4 regions of the Aquabacter sp. DMC10 genome follow, and region 2 is predicted to be linked to each of the others. Evidence: predicted binding sites of a transcription regulator. Region 2 holds the regulator's gene; each other region holds the start of a gene.
The links. Region 2 encodes PhoB, which activates phosphate uptake and scavenging genes when phosphate is short. Its sites were predicted from a motif close to TGTCATNNANCTGTCAT; they were not measured.
Positions count from the first base shown of each region.

Region 1: ACT54L_RS17805 (UDP-2,3-diacylglucosamine diphosphatase) is a predicted target of PhoB. The motif match lies at 1,653-1,669, and genes of this name have one in related genera.
Region 3: ACT54L_RS09495 (inorganic phosphate transporter) is a predicted target of PhoB. The motif match lies at 2,511-2,527, and genes of this name have one in related genera.
Region 4: ACT54L_RS22260 (PhoX family protein) is a predicted target of PhoB. The motif match lies at 1,327-1,343, and genes of this name have one in related genera.

Region 1 covers NZ_JBQUYX010000006.1:323,010-327,218, reverse strand. Annotated here, with positions in the region: gene ACT54L_RS17815 (solute carrier family 23 protein) at 1-357, opposite strand, end outside; gene ACT54L_RS17810 (fumarylacetoacetate hydrolase family protein) at 507-1,355, opposite strand; gene ACT54L_RS17805 (UDP-2,3-diacylglucosamine diphosphatase) at 1,762-2,568, shown strand; gene ACT54L_RS17800 (glycosyltransferase family 4 protein) at 2,568-3,635, shown strand; gene ACT54L_RS17795 (threonine ammonia-lyase) at 3,632-4,209, shown strand, end outside.
Region 2 covers NZ_JBQUYX010000002.1:805,490-809,698, reverse strand. Annotated here, with positions in the region: gene pstB (phosphate ABC transporter ATP-binding protein PstB) at 1-406, shown strand, start outside; gene phoU (phosphate signaling complex protein PhoU) at 426-1,154, shown strand; gene phoB (phosphate regulon transcriptional regulator PhoB) at 1,161-1,862, shown strand; gene ACT54L_RS08465 (Bug family tripartite tricarboxylate transporter substrate binding protein) at 2,135-3,106, shown strand; gene ACT54L_RS08460 (GcrA family cell cycle regulator) at 3,343-3,873, opposite strand.
Region 3 covers NZ_JBQUYX010000003.1:159,779-163,987, reverse strand. Annotated here, with positions in the region: gene mutS (DNA mismatch repair protein MutS) at 1-710, opposite strand, end outside; gene ACT54L_RS09495 (inorganic phosphate transporter) at 824-2,452, opposite strand; gene ACT54L_RS09490 (ParB/RepB/Spo0J family partition protein) at 2,560-3,426, opposite strand; gene ACT54L_RS09485 (ParA family protein) at 3,496-4,209, opposite strand, start outside.
Region 4 covers NZ_JBQUYX010000009.1:232,716-236,924, forward strand. Annotated here, with positions in the region: gene ACT54L_RS22255 (aldehyde dehydrogenase family protein) at 1-1,254, shown strand, start outside; gene ACT54L_RS22260 (PhoX family protein) at 1,431-3,374, shown strand; gene ACT54L_RS22265 (MgtC/SapB family protein) at 3,627-4,148, shown strand; gene ACT54L_RS22270 (hypothetical protein) at 4,199-4,209, shown strand, end outside.

The sequences.
Region 1 (4,209 bases), on a different contig from region 2:
GGGAATGGCGTTGGGGGCGGGCACGGAGACCAGGAGATAGCCGGAGCCGAAGCGGGACCGGCTGCACTGGATCATGGTCGCAAGCCCGATGGCGATCACGCTCGAGGACAGGAGCGGCTGGCGAGCCTCCAGCGGCAGGTTGGCCGCTTCCGCCGCCAGCAGGGGGTAGATGATGAAGGTGAGCGCCAGCACCGCATGTTGCAGCGACAGGGGGATCCAATCCCCCAAAGGCACCGTGTCGTCGCGCCCATAGATCAGTTCCACCGGCCGGCGGCGGATGGCCGGAAAGCGGGGCGGGGCAGGCAGAAGGGCCAGGAGGCGCTGGGTGGCGGAAGGCGAGGGCGCGTCTTTTTTCATTCCGTCCGGCTTTGGAGCAGGTGTCGCTTCTTGCTGAAACCACAAGCCTGCGACGCCGGACGCCCTCGATCAAGCCCCATCAAAGTTCAATATGGAGCGGGCCATCCCATTTGCCCGCGCCTCCCTCGTGAGGGAGGCGCGGTTCGCCCTCACAGCTGGAAGGGCACCACCTTCTGTTCCTGGACGCCCAGGCCCTCGATGCCGAGGCGCATCACATCGCCCGCCTTCAGGAAGCGCGGGGGCTTGAAGCCGAGGCCCACGCCGGGCGGCGTGCCGGTGGTGATGATGTCGCCGGGATCAAGCACCATGAACTGGCTGATATAGGAGACAAGGAACGGCACCGAAAAGATCATGGTCTTGGTGGAGCCGTTCTGCACCTTCTCGCCATTCACTTCCAACCACATGGCCAGGGACGTGGTGTCCGGCATCTCGTCGGCGGTGAGGAGGTAGGGGCCGACCGGGCCGAAGGTCTCCGCGCTCTTGCCCTTGGTCCACTGGCCGCCGCGCTCGATCTGGAAGGCGCGCTCGGAGACGTCATTGCAGATGGAATAGCCGGCCACGTGCTTCAGCGCGTCGGCCTCTTCCACATAACGGGCGCGGGCGCCAATGACGATCAGCAGTTCCACTTCCCAGTCGAGCTTGGTGGAGCCCTTGGGGATCATCACGTCGTCATTGGGGCCCACCATGGAATTGGGCGCCTTGTTGAAGAGCACCGGCTCGGCGGGGATGGGGTTGTTGGTCTCGGCCGCATGGTCGGCATAGTTCAGGCCGACCGCAACGAAATTGCCGGGACGGGCAACGCAGGCGCCCAGCCGCGCGCCTTCGGGGGCGAAGGGCAGGCTGGCGGGGTCCACCGCCTGGATGCGGGCGAGGCCCTCGGGGGTGAGCACGTCGCCGGCAATGTCCGGCACCACGCCGGACAGGTCCCGGATCTTGCCGGTTGAATCGATTAGACCAGGCTTTTCCTGGCCGACGGCGCCGAAGCGAACGAGCTTCATCTGGAGGGGCTCCCTAGAAAGAAGAAGAGGCGTCCGCCGTCCAAGCCGGTGGTCCGCCGGACGGGGGCCTCTCGCCGAGACCCGCGCGGGCCTTTGGTGTGGCCCGCCTTCCGTCCGGCGCGCAAGCTGGCCCGGCACGGGCATTTGGTCAATGGCCGGCGGACGAGACGCGCGCGGTGGGTCGGACGCTGCGCGGCGGCCCCGCCTCTTGCGGTGGCCGGCCCGGCGCGGGATGCTGCGCGCGAGAGGACTGAGTCGCGGCCGGGGCCTTGGCTCATCCCTTTGTCATGGTGCACTGCGGAAGTTGAATGACACCTTTCCGCACTTGCGTCATAAAAGGGATACACGACTCCGGCTAAGTCCGTCACAATGCTCTCAGGGAGCAATTTCCGCACGAGGCAAGATCGTGAGCGACACCCCTGAAGCCCGCCACTACCGCGCGCTTTTCATTTCCGATGTCCATCTCGGGACCAAGGGATGCCAGGCGGAGCTTCTGCTCGACTTCCTCAAGTACCATGATGCGGACCTGCTCTACCTTGTCGGCGACATCGTCGACGGCTGGCGGCTGCGTCAGGCCTGGTACTGGCCCCAGAAGCACAATGACGTCGTGCAGAAGCTGCTGCGCAAGGGCCGAAAGGGCGCGCGCATCCTCTATCTGCCCGGCAATCACGACGAATTCCTGCGTGATTATTACGGCACCCATTTCGGCGGCATCGAGGTGGTGGAACACACCATCCATGAGGCCGCCGACGGCAAGCGCTACCTCGTCATCCACGGCGACGTGTTCGACCTGGTGGTGCGCCATGCCAAGTGGCTCGCCTTCATGGGCGACTGGGCCTATACCTTTGCGCTGGGCGTCAACACCTATGTGAACCTGGTGCGCCGCAAGCTGGGGCTGACCTATTGGTCGCTCAGCCAGTGGGCCAAGCTGAAGGTCAAGAACGCCGTCAACTTCATCGGCAAGTTCGAGAAGGCGGTGGCTGACGAGGCCAAGCGCCACAAGGTGGACGGCGTCATCTGCGGCCACATCCACCATGCCGCCATCCATGACCGGTTCGGCGTGCGCTATGTCAATTGCGGCGACTGGGTCGAAAGCTGCACGGCGGTGGCCGAGCATGAAGACGGCCGGATGGAGATCATCCGCTGGACCAAGCCCTCCCTGGTGCCGGTGACCGAGCCGACCGATACGGCTGCGGCGCAAGCGGCGGCCTGATGCGCATCCTCGTCGCGACGGACGCCTGGCATCCTCAGATCAACGGGGTCGTGCGCTCCCTGGAGCACACCGCCAGCGAAGCCATTCATCTGGGCGCGCGCCTGGAGTTCCTCACCCCGCAGGAATTCCGCACCGTCCCGCTGCCCACCTATGACGAAATCCGCCTGTCGCTGGCCACCCCGCGCATGATTATGCGGCGGATCGAGGCGATGCAGCCCGACTTCGTGCATGTGGCCACCGAGGGTCCCATCGGCATCCTGGTGCGCCGGGCCTGCATCGCCACGCGCCGCACCTTCACCACCTCCTACCACACCAAGTTTCCCGAATATCTCTCCGCCCGCGCCCCGGTGCCGGAGCGCCTCACCTATGCCTGGCTGCGCAGCTTCCACAATGCGGGCGGCGGGGTGATGGTGGCCACCGCCACGCTGGAACGGGAACTGGAGGCGCGTGGCTTCAAGCGCCTCATGCGCTGGTCGCGCGGCGTCCACGCCGATCTCTTCCGCCCCCGCCCCGAAGTCGACCTGGGGCTGCCCAAGCCGGTCTTCCTGTTCGTCGGTCGGGTGTCGGTGGAAAAGAACATCGAGGCCTTCCTGAGCCTCGACCTGCCCGGCTCCAAGGCGGTGGTGGGCGGTGGCCCGGCGCTCGCCTCGCTGAAGGCGCGGTTCCCAGATGCCCATTTCTTCGGCCCCAAGGAGGGCGAGGACCTGGCCCGAATCTATTCCGGCAGCAATGTCTTCGTCTTCCCGAGCCGCACCGACACGTTCGGCATCGTGCTCCTGGAAGCGCTGGCGAGCGGCCTGCCGGTGGCGGCCTATCCGGTGACCGGCCCCATGGACGTGCTGGGCGAGGCCACCGAGCCGGTGGGGGTCCTGGACGAGGATTTGCGCACCGCCTGCCTCAAGGCGCTGGAGCTCTCGCCCCAGGCGGCGCGGGACTATGCGCTGCGCTATTCCTGGCGGGAATGCGCCAAGCAGTTCATCGACAATGTGCTGGTCGCCCATGATTTCGGGCCGGTGGCACGCAGGTTTCGCCTCCTGCGGCGAAACAGGCTAATTTCGGTGGCATGAACGCGATTCCTGCTCCTCCCGTCTTCGCCGATGTGGTCGCCGCCGCCGGACGCCTGAAGGGCGTCGCCGTGCGCACCCCCCTGGTTGCCTCCCCTGTCCTGTCGGACCTGGTGGGCGGCACCGTTTTCCTGAAGCCCGAGACGCTCCAGCGCACCGGCTCCTTCAAGTTTCGCGGCGCCTATAACCGCATGGTGCAGATCCCGCAGGAGCGCCGCGCGGCGGGGGTGGTGGCCTGTTCCTCCGGCAACCACGCGCAGGGTGTGGCAGCCGCCGCCAAGCTTTTGGGCATGCCGGCGGTGATCGTCATGCCCTCCGACGCGCCCACCATGAAGCGCGAGCGCACCATCGCGCTGGGCGCTGAGGTGGTGGACTATAATCGCGAGACCGACGACCGCGACGCCATTGCCGGCGCCATCGCCGCCGAGCGCAACGCCATCTTCGTGCCGCCCTATGACGATCCCCACATCATCGCCGGCCAGGGCACGGTGGGCCTTGAGATCGTCGAGGATCTGAAGGCGCTGGGCCTTGCGCCCGACATCGTCAGCGCCAATGCCTCGGGCGGCGGCTTGATGGC
Region 2 (4,209 bases):
GTCGCAGATGGACGATCGCGTCGAGAGCTGCCTGCGCAAGGCGGCCATCTGGGACGAGACCAAGGATCGCCTGCACACCTCGGCGCTCGGCATGTCCGGCGGCCAGCAGCAGCGCCTGTGCATCGCCCGCACCATCGCGGTGCAGCCCGAGGTCATCCTGCTGGACGAGCCCACCTCTGCGCTCGACCCCATCTCCACCTCGAAGATCGAAGACCTGATCGACGAGCTGAAGCAGGACTTCACCATCGTCATCGTGACGCACAATATGCAACAGGCGGCCCGCTGCGCGGACATCACCGCCTTCTTCTATCTGGGCGAACTGGTGGAGGTCGGCCCGTCCGACGTGATCTTCACCAATCCGCGGCAGATCAAGACGCGTGACTATATCACCGGCCGCTTCGGCTGAGCCTGCAGGGGTGAACACGATGCCCGAGCATATCGTATCGGCCTTCGACGCCGAACTGAAAGAGATCGGCCGCAAGGTGGTCGAAATGGGCGGCCAGGCCGAGCGTCTGGTGGCGGATTCCGTCAATGCCCTCATCCGCCGCGACACCGCGTCGGGGCAGAAGGTCATCCTGCTCGACGCCAGTGTCGATCACATGCAGCGCGAGATCGAGGAAAAGGTCATCCTCGTCATCGCCAAGCGTCAGCCGGTGGCCACCGACCTGCGCGAGCTGGTGGCGGCCATCCGCATCGCCTCGGACCTGGAGCGCATCGGCGACCTCGCCAAGAACGTGGGCAAGCGCGTCCTGGCCATCGAGGGCGAGTACCACCCGCAGAAGCTGGTGCGCGGCGTGGAGCACATGTCCGACCTGGTGCTCGAGCAGCTGAAGGAGGTGCTCGACGCCTATGCCGGCAAGGATGAGGCCAAGGCCATCGAGGTGTGGGGCCGCGACAGCGTTGTCGACACCATGTACACCTCGCTGTTCCGCGAGCTGCTCACCTATATGATGGAAGATCCGCGCAACATCTCGGTGTGCACGCATCTTCTGTTCTGCGCCAAGAACATCGAGCGCATCGGCGACCACGCCACCAACGTGGCGGAGACCGTCTATTACATGGTCACCGGACAGATGCTCTCCGACGAGCGTCCCAAGGCCGACCGCTCCAGCGAGACCGCCGTTACCTTCCCGGGTCACAGCCTTCAGGGATGATCCTCCGTGCCCGCGCGTATCTTGATTATCGAGGACGAAGAACCGCTTAGCCTGCTGCTTCGGTACAATCTGGAGTCGGAAGGCTATGCGGTGGACAATGTGGGGCGCGGCGACGAGGCGGAGACCCGCCTGAGAGAGGCGGTTCCCGACCTCGTCATCCTGGACTGGATGCTGCCGGGCCTGTCCGGCATCGAGCTGTGCCGGCGCCTGCGCACGCGGGCGGAGACCGAGCGCCTCCCCGTCATCATGCTCACCGCGCGCGGCGAGGAGACGGAACGGGTGCGCGGGCTTGCCACCGGGGCGGACGACTATGTGGTCAAGCCCTTCTCGGTGCCGGAACTGCTCGCCCGCGTGCGGGCGCTGCTGCGGCGGGCCAAGCCCGAGCATGTGGCGACCTTGCTGCGGGCGGGGGACATTGAGCTCGACCGCGAAACGCATCGGGTGCACCGGGCGGGCCGTGAGATTCATCTCGGCCCCACCGAGTTCCGGTTGCTGGAATTCCTGATGCAGAGCCCCGGCCGAGTGTTCTCGCGGGAACAGTTGTTGGACGGCGTGTGGGGGCAGGACGTCTATATCGACGAGCGCACCGTCGACGTCCATGTGGGACGGCTGCGCAAGGCGATCAATCGCGGCCGCCAGATGGACCCGATCCGCACCGTGCGCGGCGCGGGCTATTCCTTCAATGAGATGTTCGCGCGCTCCCATTGAGGCGCCAACGGATCCAAGGCCCGGCCGGCGGATGATCTCCGCCGGCCGGGCCCTTCTTTTTTCAACGCCCGGAAGAGGCCGACAGGCGAGGGTGCGCCTTAACCTAAAGTCATGTGCGGAGGGTATCCAGGTGCAGAATTCGCGCCGCGCATGGCCTTTGCCTCGCCGCGCAATTCGTCCAATATCCGCTCCACCCTTGTGTCCCGTGGTCCAGGGGGAGGGGAAGGCGGTGCGGCGCAGCCGTACCGGAACGCACAAGAGGAGAGCGCCTGATGAAACGCCTGCTTGCAGTCCTCGCTTTGGCCACGGCCGCCTTCACGGGCACCGCCATGGCGCAGGAGGACTTCCCCAACCGGCCCATCCGCATGGTGGTGCCCTTCGCCGCCGGCGGTTCCACCGACATCGTCGCCCGCATCGTGGCGGCCAAGATGGGTGAGATCCTCAAGCAGCCCGTGGTGGTGGAAAACCGGGCCGGTGCGGGCGGCAATGCCGGCGCCGCCGCCGTCGCCAAGGCGCCGCCGGATGGTTACACCATCCTCATGGGCACGGTGGCGACCCACGCCATCAACCCCGCGCTCTACACCAAGATGCCCTATGACCCGGTGAAGGACTTCGCGCCGGTCTCCCTGCTGGTGAACGTGCCGAACGTGGTGGTGGTCCACCCTTCGCTCAACGTGAAGACCACGGCCGAACTGATCGCGCTGCTGAAGGCCAACCCGGACAAGTATGAATATGCCTCGTCCGGCGTCGGCACGCCTCTCCACCTCTCCGGGGCCCTGTTCGAGAGCATGGCGGGCGTGAAGATGGTCCATGTCCCCTACAAGGGCGCGGGCCCGGCCAAGGTGGACCTGCTGTCCGGCCAGGTGAAGATCATGTTCGACAATCTGCCCTCGTCCATCGGCGCCATCCGCAAGGGCGACGTGGTGGGCATTGCCGTCACCACCAAGGATCGCTCGCCCGCCGCTCCTGACCTGCCGACCGTCTCGGAATCCGGCTTGCCAGGCTATGAGACCTATTCCTGGAACGCCATCTTCGCGCCGGCGGGCACCCCCACGGCCATCATCGACAAGCTGGCCAAGGCCTGCATCGAGGCGGTGGCGGACCCGGCGGTGAAGGCCAAGCTCGCCGATCTCAGCGCGGTCTCGGTGGGCTCGACCCCGGCCGAGCTGGATGCCCATGTGAAGGCGGAGCTGGCCAAGTGGACCCCGGTGGTGAAGGCCTCCGGTGCCTCTATCAACGAGTAAGCACCAGGACACGCAGCTTGTCCCGACGCCCGGCCGATGCGCCGGGCGTTTTCGTTTGGAGGGGCGGCTGCTGGAGCGCGGTGCGCGCGGCGTGAACGAAAACGGCCGGCGCTCCGCATGGGAGGCCGGCCGTTTTCGTTCATCTTAGAGCGCTTCAGCTTTTCAGCGTTTCATCGAAACGCCAAACCGCTTCGCGCGGAACTGCGCTCGGGCGCGGGTGCACCCGCGCACGGGCCTCACAGATAGGCGAGGCGCCGGTCACGCCGGCGATCTTGAACCGGCTGATAGGCCAGGCGCGCATGGGTGGTGCAATAGGGCAGGCCGGTCACGCTGCGGCCGCCGCAGAAATAAAAGCCTTCCGTCCCCGGCTCGCCGATGGGCCAGCGGCAGGTGGCTTCTGTCAGGTTCATGATGGTGCAGCGCTGCGACATGGACACCACATTGTCCGCCACCACGGGGGCCGGGGCAGGTGCGGGCTCGAACTCTTCCTCGGGCAACTGCGCGAGGGCCGTGTTGCCGTGGGTGGCCGGGCGCTGGGGCGCACTGGCGGGGCGCTGCTGCGGGGCCGGCGTCTCAGGACGCGACGCCTTGCGCGGTCGCGCGGGCGCGGCGACGCTCTTGGTGCGGCCGGACAGGCCGAGGCGGTGCACCTTGCCGATGACCGCATTGCGGGTGATCCCGCCCAATTCGCTTGCAATCTGGCTCGCGGAGAGGCCTTCGCTCCAGAGCTTTTTCAAGAGTTCGACGCGCTCGTCGTTCCAGCTCATCGTTCTCCTCCAAGAGACGTGCGCACGGCAAAAGCCCGCACCCGTCCCCACTTTTAAGATGGACCCAGAGTTCCCGGATCAGGCCGGCTCAGCCGGATCCGACTCCGTTCCCGCCGCATTTCGCCGACTCCGACATCGATCCCGAAAACGCGCTTTCGCACGCGGGAGCCGAGTTGCCCGACACCACTTGGAAAGTGTCGCACGACATGTCGTAGTCGACGGTTGGAAGGCTACAATATGCGGAGACTCTCGCCCAGTGCGAGATTGAGTCGCCGGCCTGTTTTCCCCAAGTCCTTACAATCCCGTTAACGGCGCAGCATGGTTGACCTCGCGCGC
Region 3 (4,209 bases), on a different contig from region 2:
ACCGCCGGCAATTCCCGCCACAGCTCGCGCAGCTCGCCATCCTCGAACAGGGCGTCGGAAACCAGGACCTCGGCCGGATCGATGCGGGCGATGTCGGCGGCCAGTTGGTCCTTGCGGCTCGCCGCCACGCGGAAGCTGCCGGTGGACACGTCGGTGAAGGCGAGGCCATAGGCATGCTCGTCCTCGCCACCGGCGCGGGTGCGGGCGACCGCCAGGAGGACATTCTCCCGCTTGGCGTCCAGCAGCGCGTCCTCGGTGAGGGTGCCGGGGGTGACAAGGCGCGTCACGTCGCGCCGCACCACCGCCTTGGCGCCGCGCTTTCGCGCCTCGGCGGGATCTTCCAGCTGCTCGCACACCGCCACGCGGAAGCCCAGGGCGATGAGCTTGTGGAGATATTCGTCGGAGCGGGAGATGGGCACGCCGCACATGGGGATGTCCTCCCCCATATGCTTGCCGCGCTTGGTGAGCACGATGCCGAGCGCCTGGGACGCCTTCTCGGCATCCTCGAAGAACAGCTCGTAAAAGTCGCCCATCCGGTAGAAGAGCAGGCAGTCCGGGTTGGCCGCCTTGATCTCGATATATTGGGCCATGACCGGCGTCACGCGGCCCTCCTCCCCGGCGCGGGCGGGCGCGGGGGCGCCGGCAGCGGGAGGGGCTTCGTCCGGGGTGGCGCCCGGGGCGTCGGTGAGGTCGGCGGCCTGTGGGATCATGGCCGAAAGCTAGCGGGGCGGGAGCGCCATGTCAGCGCCGCCCGCCCCGTGTTCGACAGGAAAGTGCGCCCGCACCCCGCGAGCGGGCTCACACTCCCGTCAAACCGATCCCGTCAGAACACCTGCCGCAGCAGGACATAGATGCCGCCCGCCAGCACGATGGCCGCCGGCAAGGTGAGCACCCAGGCCATGGCAAGGTTGCGCACGGTCGACCATTGCAGGCCGGTGTGGTTGGCCGCCATGGTGCCGGCAATGCCCGAGGACAGAACGTGGGTGGTGGACACCGGCAGGCCGTAATGGTCGGCGGCCAGGATGGTGCCCATGGCCACCAGCTCCGCCGCGCCGCCCTGGGCGTAGGTGAGATGGGACTTGCCGATCTTCTCGCCCACCGTCACCACGATGCGCTTCCAGCCCACCATGGTGCCAAGGCCCAGCGCGATGGCCACGGCCACCTTCACCCACAGCGGGATGAATTTCGTGGCCTCGTCCAGCGAGTGCTTGAAGGCAATCAGGTTCTGCCGGGTCTGCGCATCGAAGGTGGGGGCCTGGATGCGCTGCATGATGGCGATGGTCTCGGACGCCAGATACATGTCGTTGCGCATGTTCGGCACGGCCGCCGCCGGCACCTGGGACAGCGAATTGTGGGTCGCCACCAGATCGGCGATCTCGCCGGCCACCGCCGCCAGGGCCGGAACGGTGTCCGGCCGCACCTTATGGTCGCGCACGAAGGCCGTCAGGCTCTCCCGGGGATCCGGGACCGGCGTGGTGACGGGCTGGGCCGCCAGGAGCGAAGTCTGGGTCACCTGCGCCAGGGCGCGGAACTGCGCCACATCCTCAGGGTCCACCGCGCGGTTCAGCGCATAGGCGGTGGGCACGATGCCGATCAGGATCAGCATGATGAGACCCATGCCCTTCTGGCCGTCATTGGAACCGTGGGCGAAGGACACGCCGGTGCAGGTGAGCACCAGGAGACCGCGGATCCACCACGGCGGCGCCTTGTTTTCCTTCGGCTCGTGATAGAGCGAGGGGTTCTTGATGAGGACCTTCATGGTCACCAGCAGGAGGCCGGCGGCCACGAAGCCCACCACCGGGGAGAGCAGCAGGGAATAGCCCACATTGGCCGCCTGCCCCCAATCCACGCCGGCGGTGCCGTCGGCGCCCTTCAGAAGCTGGTTGGCGAGGCCGACGCCGATGATGGAGCCGATCAGGGTGTGGGAGGACGAGGCCGGCAGGCCCAGATACCAGGTGCCGAGGTTCCACAGGATGGCCGCCACCAGAAGGGCGAACACCATGGACATGCCCGCGCCCGACCCCACGTTGAGGATCAGTTCCACCGGCAGCAGGGAGATGATGCCAAAGGCCACCGCGCCGGAGGAGACGAGGACGCCGATGAAGTTCCAGCAGCCCGACCAGACCACGGCGAAATGGGCAGGCAAGGTGTTGGTGTAGATGACGGTGGCCACCGCATTGGCGGTGTCGTGGAAGCCGTTCACGAACTCGAAGGCGAGCGCGATCAAGAGGGCCACGAAGAGCAGCAGGAAGGGCGCGAAGGTCAGCGGCCCCACGTCCGCGCGCTGCATGTCCGACCAGATGGACCAGCCCACATAGGCAAGTCCGCCCAGCAGCACCGCAAAGAAGATGAAGACTTCCCGCAGGCTCTTGTCCCGCTCGAACCGCGCGCCGGACTGCGAGACATGCGCGTGGGACTTTCGCTCCGTCCCATGGGTTGCTGTATGCGCCACGCGGTTCCCCCTCGGCACCAAGCCACCAAAACTGGTGGCGCATCCATCGCGCACGGCAGTGACGCCGCGATGACGTTCGGTGTCGCGGGAAAATTGTTACATGGACGTCACCCCGCGCCAAGCTTGCGGCACAGAAGATCCAGCTGGTCGAGATCGGTGTAGCGGATGCGCAATTCGCCCCCCTCCCCCTTGGTCTGGAGCTGCACCTTCAGCCCCAGGGCCTCGGCGATGCGGCGCTCCACGGCGCGGGTGTCGGCATCCTTCTCGGCGGGACGGGCGGGGCTGGCCACGGCGGTCTTCACCTTGGCGAGGGCCTCCACGTCGCGGACATTGAGCCCCTTCTCCACCACCTCGCGGGCGATCCGGGCGGGGTCGTCATGGGCGAGCAGCGCGCGGGCATGGCCGGCGGTCAGGCGTCCGTCCGCCACATAGGTCTTCACCTGCTCGGGCAGCTTCATGAGGCGCAGCGTGTTGGCGATGTGGCTGCGGCTCTTGCCGATGACCTTGGAGAGGTCCTGCTGGGTATAGGAAAACTCGGCCATCAGGGCCTCGTAGCCCTGGGCCTCTTCCAGCGGATTGAGGTCGGAACGCTGGACATTCTCGATGATGGCGACTTCCAGCGCCTCCCGGTCGTTCAGCTCCACCACCACCACGGGCACTTCGTGGAGCGCGGCCCGCTGGGCGGCGCGCCAGCGGCGCTCGCCGGCGACGATCTCGAAGGCGTTGGGGCCGACGGTGCGGACCACGATGGGCTGGATGATGCCCTTTTCCTTCACCGAGGCGGTCAGATCCTCCAGCCCCTCCTCCAGGAAGGTCCGGCGCGGATTGCGCGGGCTGGGGCGGACGAACTCGATCGGCACCTTGCGCACGCCGGCGCCCTTCTGCACCGGGGCGGGACGGGCATCGTCGCCGCCCATGTCGCCGATCAGCGCCGCCAATCCCCGCCCGAGCCGCGAGCGGCCTTCTTCCGCCATGTTAAGGGTCCCTCTCCTGCCGCGGCCGAAACCGCCGCCATCCCGTTCAAGTCAAAGGGCGAGGCGGCCTCAGGCCGCCACCGCCCGCGCCGCGCGCTCGCGCTGGATCACTTCCGAGGCAAGCCGCAGATAGGCCTGCGAGCCCGCGCATTTCAGGTCATAGAGCAGCACCGGCTTGCCATAGGACGGCGCCTCCGAGACCCGCACATTGCGCGGGATCACCGTCTGGTAGACCTTGTCGCCCATGAATTGCCGGACATCCTGCATCACCTGGTCGGACAGGTTGTTGCGGGCATCATACATGGTCAGCACGATGCCGTGGATGGTCAGTTCCGGGTTGAGCGCGCCGCGCACCTGCTCCACCGTCTTCAGCAATTGGGACAGGCCCTCCAGGGCGAAGAACTCGCACTGGAGCGGCACCAATATGGCATGGGCCGCCGCCATGGCGTTCACCGTGATGAGCGACAGGGACGGCGGGCAGTCGATCAGCACATAGGAAAAGCGCGGGCCCTCCCCATTGCCGGCCAGCGCCGTCAAGGCATTGCGCAGGCGGAAGGCGCGGTCGCGCTCGCTGGCGATCTCCAGTTCGAGGCCGGACAGGTCCAGGGTCGAGGGCGCCACATAAAGATTGGGCACCCCCGTCTCCTGCACCGTCTCGCGCAGCGTGGCCTCGCCGCACAGCACGTCATAGGTGGACAGGCGCCGGCGCGAGCGCTCGATGCCAAGGCCCGTGGACGCATTGCCCTGGGGGTCCAGGTCCACCACCAGCACGGTCTCGCCGAT
Region 4 (4,209 bases), on a different contig from region 2:
CTTGAGCGGGGCAAGCTCATCAGCCGCTTTGCCTCCCGGCTCGAGGAACTGGGCGATGAACTGGCCGAGATCGAGGCCATCGATTGCGGCAAGCCGGTCGCCTATGCCCGCTATGTGGATGTGGGCCTCTCGGCCACCACCTATCACTACATGGCCGGATGGGCGAGCAAGATCACCGGCGAGACGGTGGGCGTGTCCACGCCCGGCGATTTCCACGCCTACACCCTGCGCGAGCCCGTCGGCGTGGTGGCGCAGATCGTGCCCTGGAACTTCCCCCTCGTGCTCACCGCCTACAAGCTGGCCCCGAGCCTCGCGGCGGGGTGCACCTGCATCATCAAGCCGGCGGAGCAGACACCGCTCAGCACCTTGCGCCTCGCGCAGATCATCGCGGAGGTGGGCTTTCCGCCCGGCGTGGTGAATGTGGTGACCGGCTATGGCACCACCGCCGGCGCCGCGCTGGCCGAGCACCCGGACGTGGACAAGGTGGCCTTCACCGGCTCCACCGATGTGGGCAAGGCGGTGGCGCGCGCCGCCACTTCCAGCCTCAAGCGCGTGACCTTGGAACTGGGCGGCAAGTCGCCCATGGTGGTGTTCAAGGATGCCGATCTCGACCGGGCCATTCCCGGCCTCGCCTCGGCCATCTTCTTCCACCAGGGGCAGGTCTGCACGGCCGGCTCGCGCCTCTTCGTGCACCGGTCCATCCACGACCGGGTGGTGGACGGCATCGCCGCCGAGGCGGGCAAGCTCGTCATCGGCCACGGGCTGGAGGCGGGAACCACCATGGGGCCGCTGGTCTCCCGCCGGCAGTTGGATCGCGTGATGGGCTATCTCGACCAGGGCATGGCGAGCGGCGCCGAGATGGTCACGGGCGGCGGACGGCTCGGCAATGGCGGCTACTTCATGGAACCGACCATCCTCGCGGGCACCCGCTCCGAAATGGCCGTGGTGCGCGAGGAAATCTTCGGCCCGGTGCTGTGCGTCATGTCCTATGACGATGACGACCTCGATGCGGTCGCGGCGGCCGCCAACGACACGCCCTTTGGCCTGTCCGCCAGCGTCTGGACGCGCGACCTCTCCATTGCCCACAAGATGGCGCGGCGCATCAAGGCGGGCAGCGTGTGGATCAACATGCACCACTTCTTTGACCCAGCCTTGCCCTTCGGCGGCTTCAAGCAATCGGGCTGGGGTCGTGAACAAGGGGCGGACGCCATCCGCACCTTCACGGAGGTCAAGTCCGTCTGCGCCGCCCTTTGATCCTGGGGGCGCGGTCCCCCGCGCCCTCCCCCCGAGTCTGGTGTTTGGCGTCTGGCGTCCCGGGCACCGGGCGTCACAGGCGCGTGACAAACCCGCGCCAAAATCCCGGATTTCCCGGGGTGGGCCGCATTCCAGCGCGCCCGTCAGCCTCGGACACCTGCATTTGGGAGGCGGTGATGGCGGGCAAACGGGATCTCACGCGCAGAGACACGCTCAAGATCATGGGCGGCCTTCCGATCTTCCCCCTCGCCGGCGGGACCCTGGCCTCCGTCTTCGGCGCGGGACCGGCCGCGACCGCGCCAGTGACCGGCGCGCGCTTCGTCGGCATGGACGCTCCAAACCTTGATGATCCCGCAGGAATGGCGACCACCTTGGTGAAATCGGCCATGGAGGTGACCTATGCGGATGGCTCAAAGAAGACTTTTGCTCTGGGATACCAGCCGCTGTTCATCACCGGCGAGGCCGTGCCGGATGGCAAGGGCGGGACGGTCATTGCAGGCGGCTATTACGACATCAACAACCGGCCCATCCTTGATGCCAGCGCGGCGGGGGACACCAAGCCCCAGCTGTTCTCCGATTGCCCCGACGGCAGCAGCCTGCTGACAGTGGAGGGCGCGGCCGTGGACGGGGTCCAGGGCAAGCCGGTCTTCCTGGTGGTGCAGTTCGAGTACATGACCAAGAATGCGGCAGGTGCCAACACCTACCGGACGCTGCCTGCGCCCATGGCCATCCTCACCCTCGACCAGGACCCGCAGACCGGCCGGCTGAAGCTGGTCAAATACGTACCCCTGGACGCGGGGCCGGTGCAGGGCCTTTGGACGCCCTGCGGGGCCTCCATCACGCCCTGGAACACCCATCTGTCCAGCGAGGAATACGAACCCGACGCCACCAAGGCCCGCGCCGACAAGACCTTCCGGGCCTTCAGCCAGAACCTGTTCGGCGATCCCGAAAAGGCCAACCCCTATCATTACGGCCACATGCCGGAAGTCACGGTCCATCCCGACGGCACCGGCACCCTCACCAAGCATTATTGCATGGGCCGCATCTCCCACGAGCTGGCGCAGGTGATGCCCGACGGGCGAACCGCCCTGATGGGCGACGACGCCACCAATGGCGGCCTGTTCATGTTCGTGGCCGACGCGCCGGGCAAGCTCGATGCCGGCACGCTCTATGTGGCCAAGTGGAAGCAGAAATCGGCCGCGAAGGGCGGCAGCGCCGACCTGTCCTGGATCAAGCTCGGCCACGCCACGAGCGGGCAGATCAAAGAGCTCGCGGACCGGCTCACCGCGGCCGATATTGTCGATGTGAAGCGTGAGGACCCGAACGACCCCAGCTATGTCAAAATCCCCTTCGAGGGCAAGACCGAATGGGTGAAGTTCGCGCCCGGCCAAGAGCTTGCGGCCGCCTTTCTCGAGACCCGCCGCTACGCGCCCTATAAGGGCGGAAGCCTTGGCTTCACCAAGATGGAAGGCACCACGGTCAACGCCAAGGACAGGATCGCCTATTCGGCCATGAGCTACGTCCAGGCCGCCATGAAGGACGGTTCCGGCGACCTGAAGGTGGAAGGGCCAGCCGCCGGGATCGTCTATCAGCACCGGCTCTCAGGCGGACAGATCGACGACACGGGCGCGCCGATCAACAGCGACTGGGTTCCGGTCTTCACCCAGGCGCTTCTCGTCGGGGAGGACCTGGCCACCCCGGACGATCTCGGCAATCTCGCCAATCCCGCTCTCGTCGCCAACCCCGACAACATCAAGTTCAACGAGGACATGCGCACCCTCTTCATCGGAGAGGACAGCGGGATGCACGTCAACAACTTCCTTTGGGCCTATAATGTGGACACCAAGGAGTTGACCCGCATCCTCTCGACCCCCGCCGGCGCCGAATCCACCGGGCTGCACGCCGTCGATCAGGTGAACGGCTTCACCTACATCGTCAGCAACTTCCAGCATCCGGGAGACTGGGAGCTCAAGAAGGACGCGGCGGGCACCGTCATCGGCGGCCTTCACGCCAAGGTCTATCAACGCCTGGACCCGCTGATCGAGAAAAACTATGCCGATGGCCGTGGAAAAGTCGGCGCGGCGGTGGGCTACCTGACGGGAATGCCGGCCGTTTTCTAGCCCGGTCTTCCCCGTCTTCCGAGGCTGGCCCCACCGTGAGCGCGGCGCCGCGCCTGCGACCCGCGCGGCGGTCCAGTGCTCGCGCTGCCGACGGCCTGCGGCCGGGGACGCGGCTTTCTTGAGCGCGGGACCGGCCGCGACCTCTCGCTGCGGAACCAAGCCGGCCCGCCGGCCTTGATCCCGCAGACCGGCAACCGCGCGCAGCGGGGGAGCAACGCCCCGCCGCTCGCAGCGCCGCACCCGAGGGAGGTCATGGACGACGGCATTCTGGGAATGGCCCCGCAGGATCTGGATGGCGCCCTGCGCCTTGCCGTCGCCGTGGTCGTGGGGATGGCGGTGGGGCTCAATCGCGACCTCAAGGGCAAGCCCACGGGCATTCGCACCCTCGGCCTCGTGTGCCTCGGCGCGGCGCTGGTCGGGGTGGTCAGCTTGCGCGTGGAGGGCATTTTCGGCCACCCCGACGCCACCAGCCGCGTGCTCCAGGGCATCCTCCAGGGCGTCATGACCGGCATCGGCTTCCTTGGCGCCGGCGTGGTTCTGGTGGATCACGCGGAAAAGCGCATCGCGGGCCTCACCACGGCGGCCACCGTCTGGGTCACGGCGGCGCTGGGAATTGCCTGTGCACTGGCCTCATGGACGCTCATAGTGGCAGGCGTCGGCCTGGCGCTCTTCCTCCTGGTGGTGGCCCATCCGCTGGAGCGCTGGCTGGAGGCGAAGGGCCAGCGGCGCTCGACCGCGGCGTCTTCGCCGGCCTCCACGGGTCCCGCGCGATGAGATCCGCGCCCGGTCCCCTGACCCCACATGAAAAGCGGGAGTGCAAGCTCATGGACGAAGA